3 regions of the Sphingobium sp. LMA1-1-1.1 genome follow, and region 1 is predicted to be linked to each of the others. Evidence: riboswitches for the same ligand, from Rfam matches in the RefSeq annotation. Region 1 holds a riboswitch; each other region holds the start of a gene.
What was found. A riboswitch is a leader RNA that binds a small molecule or an ion and turns the genes downstream of it on or off. The one in region 1 is predicted to bind cobalamin.
Positions count from the first base shown of each region.

Region 2: it holds a riboswitch for cobalamin, as region 1 does, so the genes downstream of both, MRBLMA1_RS19500 (TonB-dependent receptor plug domain-containing protein) here and MRBLMA1_RS08055 (HoxN/HupN/NixA family nickel/cobalt transporter) in region 1, are expected to answer to the same signal.
Region 3: it holds a riboswitch for cobalamin, as region 1 does, so the genes downstream of both, MRBLMA1_RS07255 (TonB-dependent receptor) here and MRBLMA1_RS08055 (HoxN/HupN/NixA family nickel/cobalt transporter) in region 1, are expected to answer to the same signal.

Region 1 is NZ_JBEGHS010000012.1:103,761-110,511, reverse strand. Features, by position in the region: gene MRBLMA1_RS08070 (efflux RND transporter periplasmic adaptor subunit) at 1-16, opposite strand, end outside; gene MRBLMA1_RS08065 (efflux RND transporter permease subunit) at 9-3,203, opposite strand; gene MRBLMA1_RS08060 (LysR substrate-binding domain-containing protein) at 3,553-4,488, shown strand; cobalamin riboswitch at 4,608-4,835, shown strand; gene MRBLMA1_RS08055 (HoxN/HupN/NixA family nickel/cobalt transporter) at 4,989-6,080, shown strand; gene cobW (cobalamin biosynthesis protein CobW) at 6,077-6,751, shown strand, end outside.
Region 2 is NZ_JBEGHS010000056.1:83,303-90,053, forward strand. Features, by position in the region: gene MRBLMA1_RS19480 (molybdopterin-dependent oxidoreductase) at 1-114, shown strand, start outside; gene cobA (uroporphyrinogen-III C-methyltransferase) at 101-895, shown strand; gene mobA (molybdenum cofactor guanylyltransferase) at 1,000-1,536, opposite strand; gene MRBLMA1_RS19495 (threonine ammonia-lyase) at 1,536-2,519, opposite strand; cobalamin riboswitch at 2,603-2,816, shown strand; gene MRBLMA1_RS19500 (TonB-dependent receptor plug domain-containing protein) at 2,986-4,806, shown strand; gene MRBLMA1_RS19505 (ABC transporter substrate-binding protein) at 4,811-5,653, opposite strand; gene MRBLMA1_RS19510 (FecCD family ABC transporter permease) at 5,764-6,751, shown strand, end outside.
Region 3 is NZ_JBEGHS010000007.1:6,812-13,562, forward strand. Features, by position in the region: gene MRBLMA1_RS07250 (hypothetical protein) at 10-1,452, opposite strand; gene MRBLMA1_RS07255 (TonB-dependent receptor) at 1,520-3,664, opposite strand; cobalamin riboswitch at 3,842-4,083, opposite strand; gene arsH (arsenical resistance protein ArsH) at 4,338-5,084, opposite strand; gene arsB (ACR3 family arsenite efflux transporter) at 5,081-6,109, opposite strand; gene MRBLMA1_RS07270 (GNAT family N-acetyltransferase) at 6,115-6,651, opposite strand; gene arsC (arsenate reductase (glutaredoxin)) at 6,648-6,751, opposite strand, start outside.

The DNA of each region.
Region 1 (6,751 bases):
GGTTGTGCTCAGACATGGTGGGGCTGCATTTCCAGGGAAGGCGCCTTCTGCCCATGCTTGCGATGGACGAAGGCAAAAATGGTGGGGACGAAGAACAGGGTTGCGGTGGTCGCGCAGATCAGGCCGCCGATGACGGCGCGGCCAAGCGGCGCATTCTGCTCGCCGCCATCGCCCAGGCCGAGCGCCATCGGTCCCATTCCGATGATCATGGCGAGCGCGGTCATCAGCACCGGGCGAAAGCGCACCATGCCCGCCTCCAGCGCGGCCTTGCCGGCATCGCCGAGTTCGGCGAGCTTTTCCCGCGCAAAGCTGACGACCAGGATGGAGTTGGCGGTCGCCACGCCCATGCACATGATCGCCCCGGTCAGCGCCGGCACGGACAATGTCGTGCCGGTAATGAACAGCATCCACACAATGCCCGCCAGCGCCGCGGGCAAGGCGGTGATGATCACGAAGGGATCGACCCAGCTCTGGAAATTGACGACGATCAACAGGTAGATCAGCACGATCGCCCCCGCCAGACCCCAGCCAAGCCCCGAAAAGGCCGTGTTCATCGTCGCATATTGGCCGCGAATTGTGACGGTCGTGCCCTTGGGCAGTTCCTTCTCCAATGATTTGATCGCCCGTTGAACATCGGCGGCGACCGCGCCCAGATCCCGTCCCTGCGTCGTCGCGAAAATGTCCAGCACGGGCGCAATATCATAGTGCGTGACAACCGGCACCGTGTTGGACCGCCGGATCGTCGCCAGCCCGCCCAGCGGCTGAACAGGGGCGCCGGACGCACTGCTCGACACCGGCACATTGCTGAGATCGCTCATCGATCCCACAAGATATTCCGGCGCCTGCGCGACCACCGGATACTGGACGCCGTTTTCCGGATTCACGAAATAGACCGGTGCCGTTTGCGAAGTACCCGCAAGCTGGCTGGCCAGGCTGGTCGTCACGTCGCGCTCCGAAAGTCCATATTGCCCGACCCGCGAACGGTCGACCTCCACCTCGAGCTGGGGCGAGCGTGCCGGCTGCTGGATACGGGCATCGGCCAGCCCGGAAATGGCCGCCATCCTCGCCAGCAGCTTCTGGGCATAGGCGCGGTTGCCATCGGCATTCTTGCCCGCAATCTGCACGTCGATGGGGGCTGGCGCGCCGAAATTTAGGATCTGGCTGGTGATGTCGGCCGGCAGGAAGGCGAAGCTCGTTCCAGGGAAGCGACGGGGCAATTCCCGCCGCAGCTTCGCGACAATCTCGTCGGTCGGCCGGTGATCCCTCGTCAGGGCGATCAGCATGTCGCCATCCTGCGGGCCAATGGTGCCGCTATTGTTGTAGATGGTGTTGATGCCGCTGACCGGCAGGCCGATATTGTCCGTGATGGAGGCGAGTTCCTCCGCCGGAATCATCGAGCGGACTTCCCGCGCGATGCGATCGAAGCGCGCGGCACTGTCTTCGATCCGCGCGCCCACCGGCACGCGCACATGCATCGCGATCTGGCCGGAATCGACCGAGGGGAAGAAATTGCTGCCCAGCATCGGCAGCAGCGCGAAGGACAGCAGCACAATGGCCATGAAGCCCAGCAGGAAGGGCTTGCGCGCATGGAGAGCCCGGTGCAGCAGCCCGACATAGCCGCGCCTGGTCTTCTCGAAGCGCTTTTCGAACCCGCGCTGGAACCGGACCAGCGGATTGCGGGAAGCGGGCGCCCCGGCCAGGTGCATATCGCCCCCCTCGGCATGGGGCTTCAGCAGATACATCGCCATGGTCGGCACCAGCGTCCGCGACAGGATGAAGGACGCGATCATCGCGAATACGACGGACAGGGCCATCGGCACGAACAGGAAGCCTGCGACGCCGGGCAGGAAGAACATCGGCACGAAAACGATGCATATGCACAGCAGCGATACGAAGGCCGGCGTCACGATCTGCGCCGCGCCGTCCAATATGGCTTCGATCACGCCCTTGCCCTGTTCCAGATGCCAGTTGATATTTTCTATGGTCACGGTCGCATCGTCGACCAATATGCCGACCGCCAGGGCCAGACCGCCCAGCGTCATGACGTTCAGCGTCTGGCCAAAAGCCGCCAGCGCCGCGATGGCGGCCAATATGGCGAGCGGGATCGACAGGGCGATGATCACCGTCGAACGCCAGGATCCCAGGAACAGCAGGATCATCAGCGATGTCAGCGCCGCAGCGATCGCGCCTTCATGAATGACGCCTTCCACGGCTGCCTTCACGAAAAGCGACTGATCGCCGATGGGCAGGATCTTGAGCGTGTCGGGCAGGCCCGCGGCAATCTGCGGCAGTTTCTGCTTGACGCCGTCAACGATCGCCAGGGTGGAGGTCGCGCCGTTCTTGAGGACGGTCAGCAGCACCGACCGGCTGCCCTCGACATGCACGATATTCTGCTGCGGACCGCTGCCGTCGCGAACATGCGCGACGTCCCGCATGGTGATGGTCGCGCCGTTCACGACCTTGACCGGCAGGTCGTTCAGTGCCTCGATGGAGGACGGGGCGTTGTTCAACTTCACGCTATATTGCGTTTCGCCGATCTTGACGAAGCCGGCCGGGTTGATCTGGTTCTGCGCCGCGATGGCAGCGCCCACATCCTGCGCCGACAGCCCCTTCGATTGAAGCGCCAGCGGGTTGAGGTCGATCTGAACCTGCCGCTGCTTGCCGCCGGACGGGAATGGCATGGCAAGACCGGGCACCGTGATCAGAGGCGGGCGGACCTGGTTCATGCCCATGTCGAACAATTGCTGTTCCGACAGCCCCTTTCCCGACAGGGCAAGCTGGAGGATGGGAACGGTCGATGCACTATAGTTCAGGATCAGCGGTGGCGTAATTCCCGGCGGCATCTGGCGCAGCACGGTCTGCGACACCGATGTCACCTGCGCCGTGGCGGTCCGGATGTCGGCGCCCGGCTGGAAATAGATCTTGATGACGCCGATACCCTGAAGCGACTGGCTCTCGATATGGTCGATATCATTGACCGTCGTCGTCAGCACCCGCTCATAGGGATTGACGATGCGGTTCGCCATGTCCTCCGGCGACAGGCCCGCATATTGCCAGGCAACGGCCACCACCGGGATGCGGATGTTGGGGAAGATGTCGACCGGGGTGCGCACGGCCGCCAGAACCCCGCCGATCGCGATCAGGATTGCCATTACGATGAAGGTCAGCGGACGATGTAGGGCAACCTTGACGATATCGATCATTCACGACTCCACGCAAGCGCCGCCAGGTGATCCCCGCCGCACATGAAACGCGACCTCTCCGAATATATTTTCGCCTTCTGGGACCAGGGACGAACAGCGCCAGGAAATGCGCATATCTTTTTTTGCATTTTCAGGCGATTGTCGATGACCGGCCTGCCTGACAAAGCGCCCAAGAATGCGACGACATCCCCGACCATGGCGGAGTGCTGCGGCAATGAGGGGGCATAGCCCGCGCACCTCCGCCCGACGGTCATGGGACACCGCCGCATTCGGAAACGCCCATGCGCCCTTGGACATTCCACGTCTAATATATAATATGGCATGATCGATATCTTTGACGACATGATATATGGACCTGCGCCACCTTCGTTATTTCCTGTGCGTCGCTGAAGAGATGCATTTTGGCCGCGCCGCGCTTCGCCTTGGCATATCCCAGCCGCCGCTCAGCCAGCAAATCCGCGCCCTGGAGGAGGAGCTTGGCGTCCGCCTGTTCGATCGCACCAGCCGCAAGGTGCGCCTGACGGAGGCCGGCCGGCTGTTCGAGCCGGAAGCCCGCAGGACGCTTGCCCAGGCCGACCGCGCCGCACAGATCGCGCGCATGGCGCAGCGTGCGGAGATCGGGCGGCTGGGACTGGGTTTCACTACGTCCGGACCCTTCGTGCCGCCGATCGCGCGCGCACTCTACCGCTTCCGCAAAGCCCATCCCGACGTCGAACTGATCCTGCGCGAACAGGGCCGGGACGAACAGATAGAGGGGGTCGCCAGCCGCCAGCTCGATCTTGGAATCTTGCGTGATTTCACGGCATTGACGCTGCCTGATGGCTTGCTGTCGCAATGCCTGCTCAAGGAAGAGATGGTCCTGGCGCTGCGCGCGGATCATCCGCTGGCGTTGAGGGCGGCCCCTCCCCGGATTGCCGACCTTTTCGATGAACCGCTGGTCCTGTACGGCGCACCCAATGGCACCGGCTTCACGGAACATTTCCGGGCCCTTTGCACGGAGGCTGGCTTCGTCCCCAAAATCTCCCATGAAGCCCGCAGCCTGGCCACTCTGCTGGGCCTGGTTTCGGCGGGGTTCGGGCCTACGGTCATACCCTTGTCAATGGCGCGGCTACACCTTGACAATGTGGTCAACCGCCCGTTCGACTTGCCGGTCATGAGTTCGCTCTGGCTGATCCACGATCGGGAACTGTCGCCCACCGGCCTGGCGTTCCTCGACACCCTGCTCGAAGAATGCCGGTCGACCGGAATCACTTCCAGCGACAGCCGATGCGCCACCCCGCCATGACGGGGTTCATCGCCCAATGCTTCATCAGGGAACGACCGCTGATGAAGGCGCCGATGAAGCCGCCCCTTCCCATTTCTTTTCCCAGCCTCTATGCACGGCCGTGAAGACCGGTTTCGGTTGGTCTTCATGATCGCGCCGGTGCCCTCGCAAGGGGCTTAATAGGGAATGCGGTGATGAATCCGCAGCTGTCCCTGCAACTGTAAGCGGTGAGCGAGACGCATAGCGATCCTCCGGAACACCGGATGATCAGCCACTGGGCCGGACGCTAAACCATGCGAGGCCTGGGAAGGCCATGCGCCGAGCCGTGACCCGCAAGCCAGGAAACCTGCCTGCGTCTGGTCGCTCTTGCCTTGGTCCAGGGGATGGCCGCGGCACGGTCCTCCGTCTGAGCGACGCTTCTCGCAGCGGGAGCTGCTGTCCGCATGCCGGGCGCAAGAGCGTCCGCCCGGCATGAAGGCGGTTTCCGTCCGGTTTCGCAGACGCCGACGGGATACCGTCCGATGACCATTTCCTCCGATGCGCCAGCATCGATGCAGGCGCCTCCTGGCGGCCTGCGTCGCCGCGCCACCGGCATGTTCGCCGGTCTCATCGCCGCCAATCTGGCCGCCTGGATCGCGGCCTTCACCATCTTCGCGGGCGATCCCGTCATGCTCGGCACGGCGGTGCTTGCCTGGAGCCTGGGCCTGCGCCATGCCGTCGACGCCGATCATATCGCCGCCATCGACAACGTGACCCGCAAGCTGATGCAGGACGGCCAGCGGCCCCTTACGGTCGGCTTCTGGTTCGCCATCGGCCATAGCGGCATCGTGCTGATCGCCGCTGTCCTCATCGCTTTCGCCGCCAATGCTCTCAGCCGCGTCGAAGCCGCAGGAGCCATTGGCGGCACCATTGCGACGCTGGTGTCCGCGACCTTCCTCCTTGCCATTGCGGCGATGAATCTGGTCATCCTCCAATCCGTGCTGAAGACCTTCAATCATGTTCGAAGGGGTGGCGCCTATGTCGATGAAGATATGGACATTCTCTTGAGCAATCGGGGTCTCCTGTCGCGCCTTTTCCGCCCGCTTTTCCGGCTGGTGACGCGAAGCTGGCACATGGCGCCGCTCGGCTTTCTTTTCGGTCTGGGCTTCGATACCGCGACAGAGGTCGCCATTCTGGGGCTTTCCGCCGGCCAGGCCGCCAGCGGCCTTTCCATTGCGACCGTCCTTATCTTTCCCCTGCTCTTTGCGGCGGGGATGGCGTTGATCGACACCACGGACGGCGCGCTGATGATGGGCGCCTATCAGTGGGCGTTCGTGAAACCGATCCGCAAGCTCTACTATAATATCACCATAACGCTGATGTCGGCGCTGGTCGCGCTGCTGATCGGCGGGATCGAGGCGGCGGCGCTGCTCGGCGACAAGCTCGGCCTCAGCGGCGGCATCTGGACCCTCGCCGCCGATTTGGGCGCCCATTTCAACAGCCTCGGTTTCATCATCATCGGCCTGTTCGCCGCCTGCTGGCTGGCGAGTTGGGCCTTCTATCGCTGGAAGGGCTTCGACGAGATCGAACTCATCCCCGCCGCTAGCCGCCAACCGCAAGGAAATCCCGCATGAAAAAGGTATCTGCAACCGTCATCACCGGCTTTCTGGGCGCCGGCAAGACCACGCTGATCCGTCACCTCATCCAGCATGCCGGCGGCCGCCGCCTCGCCCTTATCATCAACGAATTCGGGGATGTGGGCGTCGATGGCGCGCTGGTTCAGGGGTGCGGCGACGCAGCCTGCCCGGATGACGACATCATCGAACTGGCCAATGGCTGCATCTGCTGCACCGTGGCCGACGATTTCCTGCCGACCATGCAAAAACTGCTCGATCGCCCTGTCCCGCCTGATCACATCATCATAGAGACCAGCGGCTTGGCCCTACCCAAGCCGCTGGTGAAGGCGTTCCAATGGCCCGACATCCGGACGCGGGCCACGGTTGACGGGGTCATTGCCCTGATAGATGCCGACGCGCTGGCCGCCGGCCGCTTCGCCCATGACGAAGCGGCGCTCGCGGCTGCCCGCGCCGCCGACCCGACGCTGGATCATGACAGCCCGATCGAGGAACTGTTCGAGGATCAACTCGCCTGTGCCGACCTCGTCCTGCTCAACAAGACCGACTTGGTGGAGCCAGATCGCCTGGCGGTGCTGGAGCAGGAGCTGGCCCGGGAAATCCGACCCGGCGTCCGCATCCTCCGCACCGCCAGAGGAGAGATTGACCCCGCCATCCTGCTCGGTCTCGAC
Region 2 (6,751 bases), on a different contig from region 1:
ATGCCCGCCATCGGCAAGGCGCTGGGCGCGGGCACCAATTGCGGGTCATGCCGCCCCGCGCTCGCCAATATCCTTGCCCAAAGCATGCAGGAGACGCTTCATGCAGCCGAATGAACTGCCCCAGGACCTGATCGCGCCCGGACAGGTCTGGCTGGTCGGCGCGGGGCCGGGTGATCCGGACCTGCTCACGCGCAAGGCGGAAAGGCTGATCGCCGCGGCAGAGGTCGTCTTCTACGACGCGCTCGTCGGGCCGGGCGTGATCGACCTCATTCCCCCGGGGGTGGAGCGGGTCAGCGTCGGCAAGCGTTCGGGCCGCCATTCCAGGGCGCAGGACAGCATCAACGACCTGCTGCTCGCGGCCGCCAGGGCGGGCAAGCGCGTCGTGCGCCTGAAGGGCGGCGACCCCTCGGTCTTTGGCCGATCGGCGGAAGAGATGGCGCATCTGGCGGAGGCGGGCGTTTCCGTGCGCATCTGCCCCGGCATCACCACGGCCAGCGCTGCGGCGGCGAGCGGCCATGCCTCGCTCACCCTGCGCGGCGTGGCGCGGGGGCTGACGCTGGTCACCGCGCATCTGAAGGCGGGCGAACCGCTGAAGCTGGATTGGGAAGCGCTGGCCCGTCCGGGCGGCACGATCGGCATCTATATGGGCCGGGCCGCGGCGGGCGAGATCAGCCATTGCCTGATCGCCGCCGGGCGCGATCCCGAAACGCCGGTGATGGTGGCGGTCAATGTCTCCCTGCCGACGGAACGGCTGATCCGGGGCAAGCTGTCGGCTCTGGCCTTCCTGGTGCGGACGATCAGCGACGAAGACCCGACGCTTCTGCTGATCGGGGAGGCGGTGGCCGGGACGCATGCGCCGGTGGAGACCATGGCGGCTGTAGCCCTGACCAAATAACGACAGCGCAGCATGCTCCCGCGAAGGCGGGAGGCCCGTTCAAAGTCGGTACGGGGCGCTCTCGCGGCTTGCCTCGTTCAGGTGCCTTGGCGGAAGCACTCCATTCATCGACTGCCTTTTGCCAGAGCCTGCAGATCCTCCGGCCGGTTGATGTTGGGCAGCACGAATTCGGGCCGGTCGACGATCCGGGCGCCGACCCGCTCCAGCCAGCCCCGGATCGATCTGTTATTGTCCTCCGCCAGATGGGCATCCAGTTCGCCCGCCAGCGAAGCGGGCCAGAATCCGGCCAGTTGCTGCCCCTTGAGGATGGCGGGTTCAGGGCCGATCAGGGCCTGCGCCAGGCCGTCCGGATAGGCGGGCACGTCGCACCCGGTCGTCAGCACGGCGTCATAACCCTGCGCCAGGGCATGATGCAGCGCCGCGTTGAGGCCGCCCAACGGCCCCATGTCCGCGGCGGGCCGATCCGCCAGCCCGATCATGCCCTCCACCTGCCGGCCGCATACCACGACGGTTTCGACATGGCGGCCGAGAGCCTCGACCGCATGGTCCAGCAGGGTGCGCCCCTCCAGCATCGCCTGCGCCTTGTCGCTGCCGAACCGGCTGGACCGCCCGCCAGCCAGCACCGCCCCCATCAGCCGCATCATGCGCCGCCGCCTATGATCCGGGCATAGCTGTCGGGATCGACATTGCTGCCTGAAATCACCACGACGCCGGCCCCTTCGGCAGGCGGAGCAATTCCGGCCAGCATGGCCGCCAGCGATGCGGCTCCGCCCGGCTCGACCACCAGCTTGAGCACGGAAAAGGCAAAGCGCATCGCGTCGCGCACCTGATCGTCGCTCACCGCCAGGCCCCCGGACAACAGCGCCTGGTTGATGGGAAAGGTCAGCGCTCCCGGCGTCGGAGACAGCAGCGCGTCGCAGATCGACCGCGCATCGGGCGACACGCTTTCCCGCTTGCCGCTGGCCAGGGACCGCGCCGTATCGTCGAACGCTTCCGGTTCCACCGCATGGATGTTGACCTCGGGCATGCGCGCCTTCACCGCCGTCGCGATCCCCGACACCATGCCGCCGCCGCCGCAATTGACCAGGATCTGGCCGATCTTCGCGCCAGCTTCGGCGGCCTGCTCCATGATCTCCAGCCCGATCGTGCCCTGGCCCGCCATGATGAAGGGATCGTCGAAGGACGGCACCAGCACCGCGCCCCTCTCGGTCGCCAGCCGCGTGGCGATCTCCTCCCGGTTATCGGTGAAGCGGTCATAGGCAACGACTTCGGCGCCCAGCGCCCGCGTGTTCGCCGTCTTGATCGCGGGCGCGTCGGCCGGCATCACGATCGTCGCCGCGATCCCCAGCAAGCGCGCCGCAAAGGCGACGCCCTGCGCGTGATTGCCCGATGACCAGGCGACGACGCCTGCCTTTCGCTCCCCGGCGTCCAGCCGGGCCAGCCGGTTGTAGGCACCGCGGAACTTGAACGATCCGCTGTGCTGCGCGCCCTCGAACTTCACCAGCACCCGCCGGCCGCAGCGGGCGTTGAGCGCCGCATTTTCCAGCAGGGGGGTGCGGATGGCGGCGGGGGCGATGACCCGCGCCGCATCCTCGACATCGGCGGCGTTGATGGCGAACGACATGCAATCTCCTTCTGCGGCTGCCCCTTGGCATGGCCGCCGCTTTCCCTTATGGCGCCCGGCGCGGGCAGGGCAAAGCCCCTGCGCGCAAGGAAGATCGCGCCGGTGCCCGGAAGGGCTGAAAACGGGAATGCGGTGCGGACGGGAAGCCGTCCCAATCCGCGGCTGTCCCTGCAACTGTAAGCGGTGAGCGCGATGCACTTCGGCCCCCAGGGCCGGCCACTGGACGCAAGTCCGGGAAGGCGTGCATCGCCGCATTGACCCGCGAGCCAGGAGACCTGCCGACGCATGGTCGCTCTTGCCTTGGTCCAGGGTATGGCCACGGCACGGTGTTCTCCGTCTGAGCGACGAAGCGGCGCGGGGCCGCATCGGTGTGGGGGAGGGCGCGGGCGCCAGCCATTTTCCCCTGTCCGGCCGCATGAGCGGACGCCCTGAGCCATGTTGCATCGCGCTCAGGGGGAAGACAGACATGTTGAGGATTTCCGTTTCCATCGCCGCCTTGCTCGCGGCCGCACCTGCGCTGGCGGAGGATGAGATCATCGTCACCGCGCTGGGCATCGAACAGCCGCGCGACGAGGTCGGCCAGGCCGTCACCGTGATCGACGCCGACACCATCCGCACCCGCCAGAGCGTCAGCGTGGTCGACCTGCTGGCCACCACGCCGGGCGTGCGCTTCAACCGCAGCGGCAGCCTGGGCGGCGTGACCGGGGTTTCGTTGCGCGGCGCGGAAACGACGCAGACGCTGGTGCTGATCGACGGGGTCAAGGTCAACGACCCCAGCGGCATCGGCGACATGTACGATTTCGGCAATCTGCTGACCGGCAATATCCAGCGGATCGAGATTTTGCGCGGCTCCAACTCGATCGTCTACGGCAGCCAGGCGATCGGCGGCGTGGTCAACGTCATGACCGGAACGCCCGGCACCGGCTTTGCCGGCAATGCCTCCGTCGATTACGGCTACAGCAATACGCTGAACGCGAAGGCGGACGTTTCGGGCGGCAGCGGCAGCGGCATCGCGTCGGGCGGCGTCGGCATCGCCTATTTCAACACCGACGGCATTTCCTCCGCCGCCAGCGGCACCGAAAAGGACGGCTATGAGAATATCGCCGCCAATGCCAGGCTGAAGCTGTCCTTCACCGATACCCTCAACCTCGACCTGCGCGGCTATTATATCCATGCCGACCTGGATACCGACAATGGCGTGGTGGACAGCACCACGGACTCCTCGAAATCGGATCAATATGTCGGCTATGCGGGCCTCAACCTTGCGTTGCTCGACGGCAGGCTCACCAATCGGGCGGCCGTCACTTGGTTCCGCATCGACCGCGACTATACGTCCGCTTTCGGGCCTTATGCCTATTCCGGCACCAATTTGCGCTTCGAATATGAAGGGGTCTACCAGCCGGTCGATCAGGCGAAGCTGGTCTTCGGCTATGAACATGAGCGGCCCGACTATGATTTTTCCGGCTTCGGTTCCACCGAACGCCACAAGGCCGATATCGACAGCGTCTATGCGCTGGCCGTCGTCAAGCCCCTTGCCGGCCTGTCGCTGACCGGCGGCGTGCGGCATGACGATCACAGCCAGTTCGGCGGCGCGACGACCTTCGGCGCCAACGCCAATTACACGCCCAATGCCGGCGCGACCAATATCCGCATGAGCTATGGCGAGGGGTTCAAGGCGCCGTCGCTCTACCAGCTTTACGGCGCCGATGTCGGCAATGCCGGCCTGCGTCCCGAGCGGTCGAAAAGCTACGATATCGGTTTTGACCAGAGGCTCGACGGCGACCGGGCGATCCTCTCCGTCACGGCGTTCCGCCGCGATACCAGAAACCAGATCAACTATGATTATTCGATCGGCCTCTATGGCGGGTATAATAATCTCGACCGCACCCGCGCCAAGGGGGTGGAGGCGATGCTGACGCTGAGGCCGGTCGATGCGCTGACCGTCACGGCCGCCTACAGCCATGTCGATGCGCGCGACCGCAGTAGCGGCGCCCGGCTGCCCCGCCGCGCCCCCGACGCGGTCAGCGTTTCAGCGGATTATGTCTGGCCCTTCGGCCTGTCGACCGGCGCCACCGTGACGATGGTGGGCGACAGCTTCAACGACGCGACCAATCTGGTACGGCTGGACGGCTATGCGATAGCGAACATCCGGGCGTCTTTCCCGATCATGGAGAAGCTGGAAATCTATGGCCGCATCGACAATGTCACCGATGCGAAATACGCCACGGTCTATGGCTATGGCACCTATGGGCGATCGGCCTTTGGCGGCGTGCGTGTGCGCTTCTGACGGCTTATGGGCGCGGCGCGGCGTTGATCTGCGCCGCGCCCCTGCGCGCTGCGCCGTCAAGCTGCGCCGTGATGCTCCTCGCGGCGTCGACATAGGCGGGGCCGCCGCACACCGTCCACGCCTGCGGCACGCGGATGCGCGGAATGGCGCGCAATATCGGATGGTGCAGCATCTCCGTCCCCTGATCGACCACCTTCTCGCTCCCCGCCTCGACGATCAGCCAGTCCGGGCGGGCGGCGATCATCTCCTCCAGCGAAAGCTGCGACAGTGCCGGCTTGCCCAGCCTGGCCGCCAGGTTGACCAGGCCCACGCGCCGCATCAGGTCGTCGACCAGCGTGCCGGTGCCGGTCATATAGCCGCGCCGCTGATAATAGGCGGCGACGCCGCGATGCTTCGGATGGGGCAGGGCGGCAAGAGCCCGGTCCATGCGGGCGATCATCGCCTCGCCCCGTTCGGGATGGCCGACCGCCGCCGCCACCTGCCGGATCTGCGCCAGGATCATCGCATAGCTGTCCGCGCTCGCCAGTGCCAGGGTCCGCCATCGGCCCGGTGGCGCGCCGACCACGTTGTCGCCCGCCGGAAAGCCGATCAGCAGGTCCGGGCGAAGCGCCAACACTTCCTCGGAAGGGCGCTTGAGGGTACGGAAGGCGCGGGCCTTGCCGACCGCCGCCGACAGTTCTGGGTCATGTCCATAGGGGCTGAGCGCTGCGATCTGCGCCGGATCGGCCAGCGCGAGCACATATTGGTCGGCGCAGGTGTTGAGCGACACGATGCGTTTCGGCGGAACCGGCGCGGCGCCGGTCAGCGAAAGGGCGCAAAATGCGGCAAGGATCATTCTTCTGCGCACCCTGTGGCCCCTGTGCTGCGCCCCAACAAATCGTGCCTCGACACACTCCCTCGCGGGAATAGGGAGCGCCTGGACAGATGCTGTAGCAAGCAGGGAGGAACGCGCAAGCCATGAGCGCCCGCCGCCACCCGTTGCTCATCCCCGCGCTGATCGTATCGGCCCTGCTTGCCGCGCTGGCTTCCCTCGCTCTTGGCGCCGTTCCGCTTTCTCCGGCCCGCGTCCTTGCTGTCCTCGGCGGTGGCGGCGACGACGTCGCCCGCGCCATCCTTCTCGACCTGCGCCTGCCCCGCATGCTGCTGGGCCTGATCGTCGGCGCGATGCTCGGCCTCGCGGGTGCTGCGCTCCAGGGTTATCTGCGCAACCCGCTGGCCGAACCCTCGGTCTTGGGGGCGTCCAACTGCGCCGCGCTCGGCGCTGTCGGCGCGCTCTATTTCGGGCTGGCGCAGGCGCATCCGCTGGCGCTTCCCGCGCTCGCCATCATGACCGGCCTGATCGGCATTGGCGCGCTGTTCCTGCTCGCCGGCCCGGCGGAAAGTCCGCTCACGCTCATCCTCGCCGGCATCGCCATCGCGACGCTCGCGGGGGCGGGGATCAGCCTGTCGCTCAACCTGTCGCCCAACCCCTTCGCCGCGATGGAGATCATGAGCTGGCTGATGGGCAGCCTGGAAAACCGTGCCTATGGCCATGTCTGGATCGCGCTGCCCTGCGTCGCCATGGGCGCGGCGCTGCTGCTTGGCGACGGGCGGACGCTGGACGCGCTGACGCTGGGCGAGGATGGGGCGCAGGCGCTTGGCATCGATCTTCGCTGGGCGCGCATCCGCCTGATGCTGGGCGTCGCCATAGGCGTCGGCGGCGCCGTGGCGGTGTCGGGGGCGATAGGCTTTGTCGGCCTGATCGTGCCGCATCTGGTCCGACCGCTGACCGACCGCTCGCCCTCCGCCATTCTGCTGCCCTCGATGCTGGGCGGCGCGGTGCTGCTGACGCTGGCGGACATCGGCGTGCGGCTGATCCCTACCAGCAGCGAACTCAAGCTGGGGGTGCTGACGGCGTTGCTGGGCGTTCCCGTGTTCCTGATGCACCTGATGCGGGAGCGGCGGC
Region 3 (6,751 bases), on a different contig from region 1:
CCGAATTACTCACGCGTTATCCGTGGGTTGTGAGGGTGTGTTTTGCTCTGGCGCAATTGGAGACCAGATTGCCCTGATGACGCAGGCGCGGCCAATGCCCGACATTCGCCGGTCGGTTGGCCGCCCTAAGCGCCGCATCCCGATCACAATGCCGCTCACCGAGATGATTGCCCCGACAATCAACCAAACCCACATCCATATATCCCAAAGGGGCCGTTGACGGATGAGCACATCGAAATCCCAGCGATGCAGCCCATCGAACAGCCAGCGATAGAGGCGGCGGCGAGCGTCCATGTCGCGCAGCACCTCGCCTGTGCGGGGGCTGATATAGACCCAACTGTCATTCATGTCGGCGAAGCGAATGCGCAACACCGGCAATTCCACGCTTCCCTTGGCTTCATACCAATAGGCATCGGACTTGGTGAGCCAGTCGGCCGCTTCCATCCGAGCGTCGGGAACCAGCCGATGGGCGGCACGGATCAGGCGGCGTGGCTCGAGCTTCACCGGCTTCAAGCTCCGCGCATCGAGGATCGCATCCTGTCCACTCGGTCGGGAGAAGATCAGCAAAGGCGTGCTGTCGGTCCATATCAGCCGCATCTGACGCGCGCCCGCAGCCTCTGGTGTGCTGCCGACATGCTGCCAGTCCAGCGCAGGGGGCATCCCTGCTCCGGCATAAGCGGCACGAGCCGCATCGCTCAGACCTTTGCTGGCGAACCAGCGGTTGGGATCGACGGAGAGCCAGCCGCTGACGATCCATGCGACCAACAGGGTGCCGCCGAGCAACCCCGCGACATGATGCCACCGCTGCCAGCCGCGATAGGGCGAAATCCGCCCGCCCTTGTAGCGGCGGCGCAGCCGCATACGCAGCACCCCGATCCACATGCCGCTGACCGCCCCTATGATGCTTGCCCCGGAGGTCCAGAGGATCACCTGCCTCCACAGTGGCTGGTCCTGACGCAGCACGGTCGGATAAATCCAGTGGGGAACCGATCCGAGCCAGTTCCAGAAACGCTCTGCCCGGATCGTGTCCAGCACCACCGTTCCGGTGGTCGATGCGATGTAGAGGACCAACCCATCTGGCCGGTCGAGCGTCACCTTCCACAATGGCCGATAGCGGTTAAACCCGCTGCCAACCGTCCATTGATCCCGCTCGATCAGATCCACGGCGGAGGCAGGCGCTTTGCCGAACGCGGCAGCGATGCCGCCAGCCTGGCGAGCCGTGACAGGAGCGATGGCGCGCCCGCTCATTGCCGCCGCCGCCCCGTCGTGCAGCCAGACGGGACCGTCCAACCCTTGTTGCAACACGGCGTCGGCCTGAACACTCCCATGGACCTGCTTCCAGTCGATGGGTGCCAATCCCGCCAGCCGCTCCTGCTGGGTCAGCGACGGGAAAGGCACATACATCATGACGATGCCCGACAGGAACCACATCGCCAGCAACAGGCATGTCACTATGCCCAGCCAGCGATGGGTCAGATACAGCCATCGCTTGCCGCGATGACGCCACCGGGCGCGTGCGTCAGAAATGAGCCGTCACCGAAATGTCGATGGAACGGGGGCGGCCCAATATCCACTGCTCGTCATTATAGGTGGTGGTCGCATAATCCTTGTCAAAGAGATTATAGACCCGCAGGTTCGCCGCGAGATTGGGGGTGAACGCATAGGTCAACCCCGCATCCACCACGGCATAGCCCGGCACCCGGTGGCTGTTGGCGTTGTCCGAGAAGCTCCGGCCGACATAGCGCAAACTGGCATTGGCCCGCAGCGCGTCAATGGGCGCCCAATAGACGGACAGGTTCGCCGCTACTTCAGGCACATTGGGTGGCGTGTTGCCGGTATAGCTGGTGCCGCCGCTGATGAAGTCATCGAAATTAGCGTCCAGCACTGTGCCATTCGCGTCGATGCCGAAGCGGTCGGTCAGTTGCAGCGTCACCGAAGCCTCCACACCCTTGGCGGACCGCTGGCCGATCTGTTCTATGGGACTAGTCGGCGTCTGCTGCGCCACCAGCTTCTTCTTGACGATACGATAGGCCGCCAGAGTGGCGCTGCCCTTGCCATCGAGGAACATGGCCTTGATGCCGCCCTCGACTTGATCGCCCGTCGCGTTGGTGAAGGCGAACTGGGTCGCATTGGTGGTGAAGGTGGTCAGCGTGCCGAGCGGATCGACGCCGGTCGAATATTGCCCATAGAGCGAGATGTTGGAGGTCGGCTGATAGACGCCGCCGATCCGCCAAGTGGTATTGCGGAATTTCCGATTGGTCGCGCCATTGGGAAAGGCATTGACCTCGCTGATGCTGCCGTCCGGGTTATAGACGATGTTCCAGCGTTGCACCTTGTCCCGCTCGTGCCGGATGCCTGCGACCACCGAAAGCTGATCGGTCAGAGCCAGGCGGTCTTCGGCAAAGACGCTATATTCGTTGGTCCGCGTGCGATAGCGGGGCGCGATGCCCTGCGTGTCGTAGAACAGGCCCGGATCGAAGTCGAAGGGATCGACAGCATCCTCCTGTGGGTCCGATCCGAAATCATTGGAATAAGTGAGCTTGATGAGATTGGCGTCGAAGCCGACGACCAGATCGTTTTTCAGGCCCGCAATCGGCTTGCTGATGCGGATGGTCGCCTGATCGCCATATTGGGTCTGGTCATGGAAGATGCCCAGATTGTCCATTCGGTTGATCAGGCCGGTGTCGTCATTGTAGAAATAGCTTTCCAGATTTTTGAACAGACGCTTGCTGGTAAGGCGATAGGCGGCGTTGGAGAGGGTGATGCCGTCGGCCACCGTCCAGTCGGCGGTCAGCGTGGTCCGATTGTCGCGATAGTGCAGGCTGGCGTCGGCGACATTATAGTTGCGCCGCTGGTTGTCCTTCACCAACGCCCCGTCGATCAGCGGCGTGCCGAAATATTCCATCGGCCGCTGATTGCCATAGTCGTTGCGCAGGGTGAGCGTGAAGCTGTCGCTTGGCCGGAAGCGCAGCGCGCCCGAGAGCGCGAGGCTCTTGGAATGGCCACGGTCGACATACCCGTCCGACGCCCGGTAGCTGGCGTCGATCCGGTAGGAGAGCATCTCGCCCAGCGGTCCACCGACACCTGCTGCTGCGCGCCAGCTATCCTGCGAGCCATATCCTGCTTCCGCGTCAAATTCGGTGCGTTCGGCATTGGGGGATCTGGTGATGATGTTCACCGCGCCGCCCAGCGCGCCCTGTCCGTAGAGCACGGAGGCGGGGCCGTTCAGCAATTCGATCCGCTCGACATTCCACGGGTCGGTGGGGAAGGTGATCGTGCCCGCAACCGGGAACAGCCGGACGCCATCAACCAGTTGCAGCACTGAACCCTGACCGGAAAAGCCGCGCAGCGACAGGGCTGTGCCGCCATTGCCCGGATTGGCGGAGGTGGTGACGCCCGGTGCACGGGTTACGGCCGACATTATGTCCAGATCGCCGCGAGCGCGGATCGCGTCGCCATCAATCTGCGCGACGCTGGCTGGCGTTTCGAGCGCGGTCAGCCCCAGGCGCGATCCGGTTTCCGTCTCCTGGAGCAATGCTCCCGGCCGAACGCCCGACACGATGATTTCGGCTGAGCTATCCGCGGCGGTTTCCGCGGCGGCCTGCTGCGTCGTGGTGGCGGCCAGCCCGGTGGCCAGCCAAAATCCTACATTTTTCCATTCCATTGCATGTCTTCCCGGCGTCACGCGACATTCGGGTGGAGACGTGCCGCCAGCGACGGTCGGCGCACGTCAGCAGCCGGACGCCATAGAGCGACCGCCACGCGAACCGATGCGGTCTCCACCGCCCGTTCGTCGCTCAAACGGAAAGATACCGTGCCTTGGCCATCCCCTGGACCGGGCAAGAGCGACCAGACGCTGGCAGGTCTCCTGGCTCGCGGGTCATAGCTTGATGCACGGCCTTCCCAGACCTCGCAGGATTTAGCGTCCGGTCCAGTGGCTGCCTCCTCACACTGGAGGAAGCGATATGCATCGCGCTCGCCGCTTACAGTTGCAGGGACAGCCCCGGATTTGGATGGCCGGAGCCATCCTCACCGCGTTCCCTTTTAAGCCTCTTTCGAGGCACCGGCGCGATCATGCCCGGGACGACGAAGCCGTCGTCCCGGGCAGAGGTGCGTTAGCGGGAGGGTCAATGCTCCGCAAGAGCCTAATCTCACGCCGCCGCGAGACCGAGCCAAGGCGAGATGGCCGATATCCGCATGAGAACCAGGCGCTTAACCAGCGACAACAGGACACGGGATATCGCGAGCATGGGCCAGAACCCGGCTGAGTCCGTCGTACAGCCGGATGCCATGGTTGCTGATCCTGATTTTCGCCGTGCCGGGCTGCTAGCCGTCAATCAAGATTGCGGCGCTATCGCGACTGCCGAATGGTCAGACTCGGCATCAACCGAAATTCCGGCTTCCTTGCGCTCGGAATAGCGATCCACAAGTTGCGCCGCATGCGGTCGCATAAGTACCGTAAAGCGGACCAATTCCTCCATCACATCGACGATGCGCTCGTAGTAGCTCGACGCCCGCATCCGGCCGTCTTGGTCGAACTCCTTGTAAGCCATCGCCACCGACGATTGGTTGGGGATCGTGAACATCCGCATCCAGCGACCCAGCAGGCGCAGCGTGTTGACGGCATTGAACGATTGGGAGCCGCCGGACACCTGCATGACTGCAAGCGTCCGCCCTTGCGTCGGCCGCATCCCGCGAATCTGGAGCGGCAGGTGGTCGATCTGCGTCTTCATGATGCCGCTGATCTGGCCGTGCCGCTCCGGGCTGCACCAGACCATGCCTTCCGACCACAGCGCATGCTCGCGCAATTCATGCACCGCAGGGTGATCGTCTTCCGCCACCTGATCTGGCAGCGGCAGGTCGCTGGGATCGAAGATCCGCGTCTCAGCACCGAAATATTGCAGCAGGCGGGCGGCCTCTTCCACGGCGAGGCGAGAGAAGGAGCGCTCTCGCAGCGAGCCGTAGAGCAGTAGAAAGCGCGGAGGCGGTTGGTCCGGTCCGAGGCCAGTGGCGGGACGAGCCAGCGCAAAGGCCTTGTCCAAGGCAGGCAGATGATCGGGGGCGGTGAGTTCACGCAATCTCATGCGGCAATGGCTTTCTCATACCAGGGACGGGTTCGCTTCACCAAGGCGACAATGGACAGCATCACCGGCACTTCCACCAGCACGCCTACGACCGTTGCCAGCGCGGCGCCGGAGGTGAGCCCAAAGAGGCTGATGGCGGCGGCCACTGCCAGTTCGAAGAAATTGGAGGCGCCGATCAGCGCCGAAGGGCCGGCGACGCACCACGCCACGCCGAAACGGCGGCTGAGCCAGTAGGCGATGCCGGCGTTGAGATAGACCTGAAACAGGATCGGCACGGCAATCAGCGCGATCACCAGCGGTTGCCGGATGATCTGCTCACCCTGGAAGCCGAACAGCAGCACCAGCGTCAGCAGCAGGCTGGCAAGGCTGATCGGGCTGATGGCGGACAGGAAATGCTGAAGTCCCTTCTCGCCGCCGCGAAGAAGCGCTCGGCGGAGCAGTTGGGAGATGATAACCGGGACGACGATGTAGAGCCCCACCGACAGCGCCAGTGTGTTCCACGGCACGGTGATTGATGCCACGCCCAACAGCAGGCCGACGAGCGGTGCGAAGGCAAAGATCATGATCAAGTCGTTCAGTGCCACCTGGCTCAATGTGTAGTTCGGCTCACCGTCGACAAGGTTCGACCAGACGAAGACCATGGCCGTGCATGGCGCTGCGGCCAGCAGGATCAGGCCCGCAATATAGGACGAGGATGCGCCTGCCGGCAGTATCGGGACGAACAAATAGCGGAGGAAGAACGTCCCGAGCAGCGCCATCGAGAATGGCTTGATCGCCCAGTTCACCACAAGGGTGACGCCGATGCCGCGCCAGTGTTGCCGAAGGCTATGCAGCGCGCCGAAATCGACCCGCAGCAGCATCGGGATGATCATCAACCAGATCAGCGCCGCAACGACGAGGTTGACGTTGGCGATCTCCAGCGCTGCGATGGTCTCGAAGGCGCTCGGGAGCAAATGGCCAAGACCGATCCCGATCGCGATGCACAGGGCCACCCACAGCGAGAGATAGCGTTCGAACAGCGACATGGTCGTCAGTCCTTCCCGGAAGCAGCCGGCGCGGTCGCGATGCCGCCGCCCAAGGGAAGCTGCATGTAAACCGTGTCGAGCCAGCGGCCTGCCTTCCAGCCCATGCCGGTGAGGCGACCGACATGCTCAAAACCGCAGGACGCGTGGAGCGCTACGGAGGCAGGTTCACCCCCGCCGATGACGGCGACCATCTGCCGGAAGCCATGGGCTTCAGCGGCCTTCAGCAAGGCCATGAGGAGCAGCTTGCCGATGCCGCTACCGCGCCTGTCGTGCGCCACGTAGATGCTGTTCTCGCAGGCATAAGCGTAGGCCGGCCGATCGCGGAACTGCGTGGCGTAGGCATAGCCCACCACCTCAGATCCATCGCAGGCAACAAGGAATGGCCAGTCTCGTCCGGTCAGCGTTCGTATCTTGGCTTCGGTTTCCTCCTCTGTCGGTGGCACGATTTCGTAGGTTGCCGTGCCGTGCAGGACGTGATGCGCGTAGATGGCGGCAATGGCACCGGCATCGCCGATCGTTGCGTCGCGAACCGAAAGGGTCATCGCCTCGTCGCTTCCACGACTTCGCCGTCTTCCTTGACAAATGGGCAGCGCTGCCCGGCCGGCAGCAGATCCAGGACTTCTTCGGAAGGCCGGCAGAGCT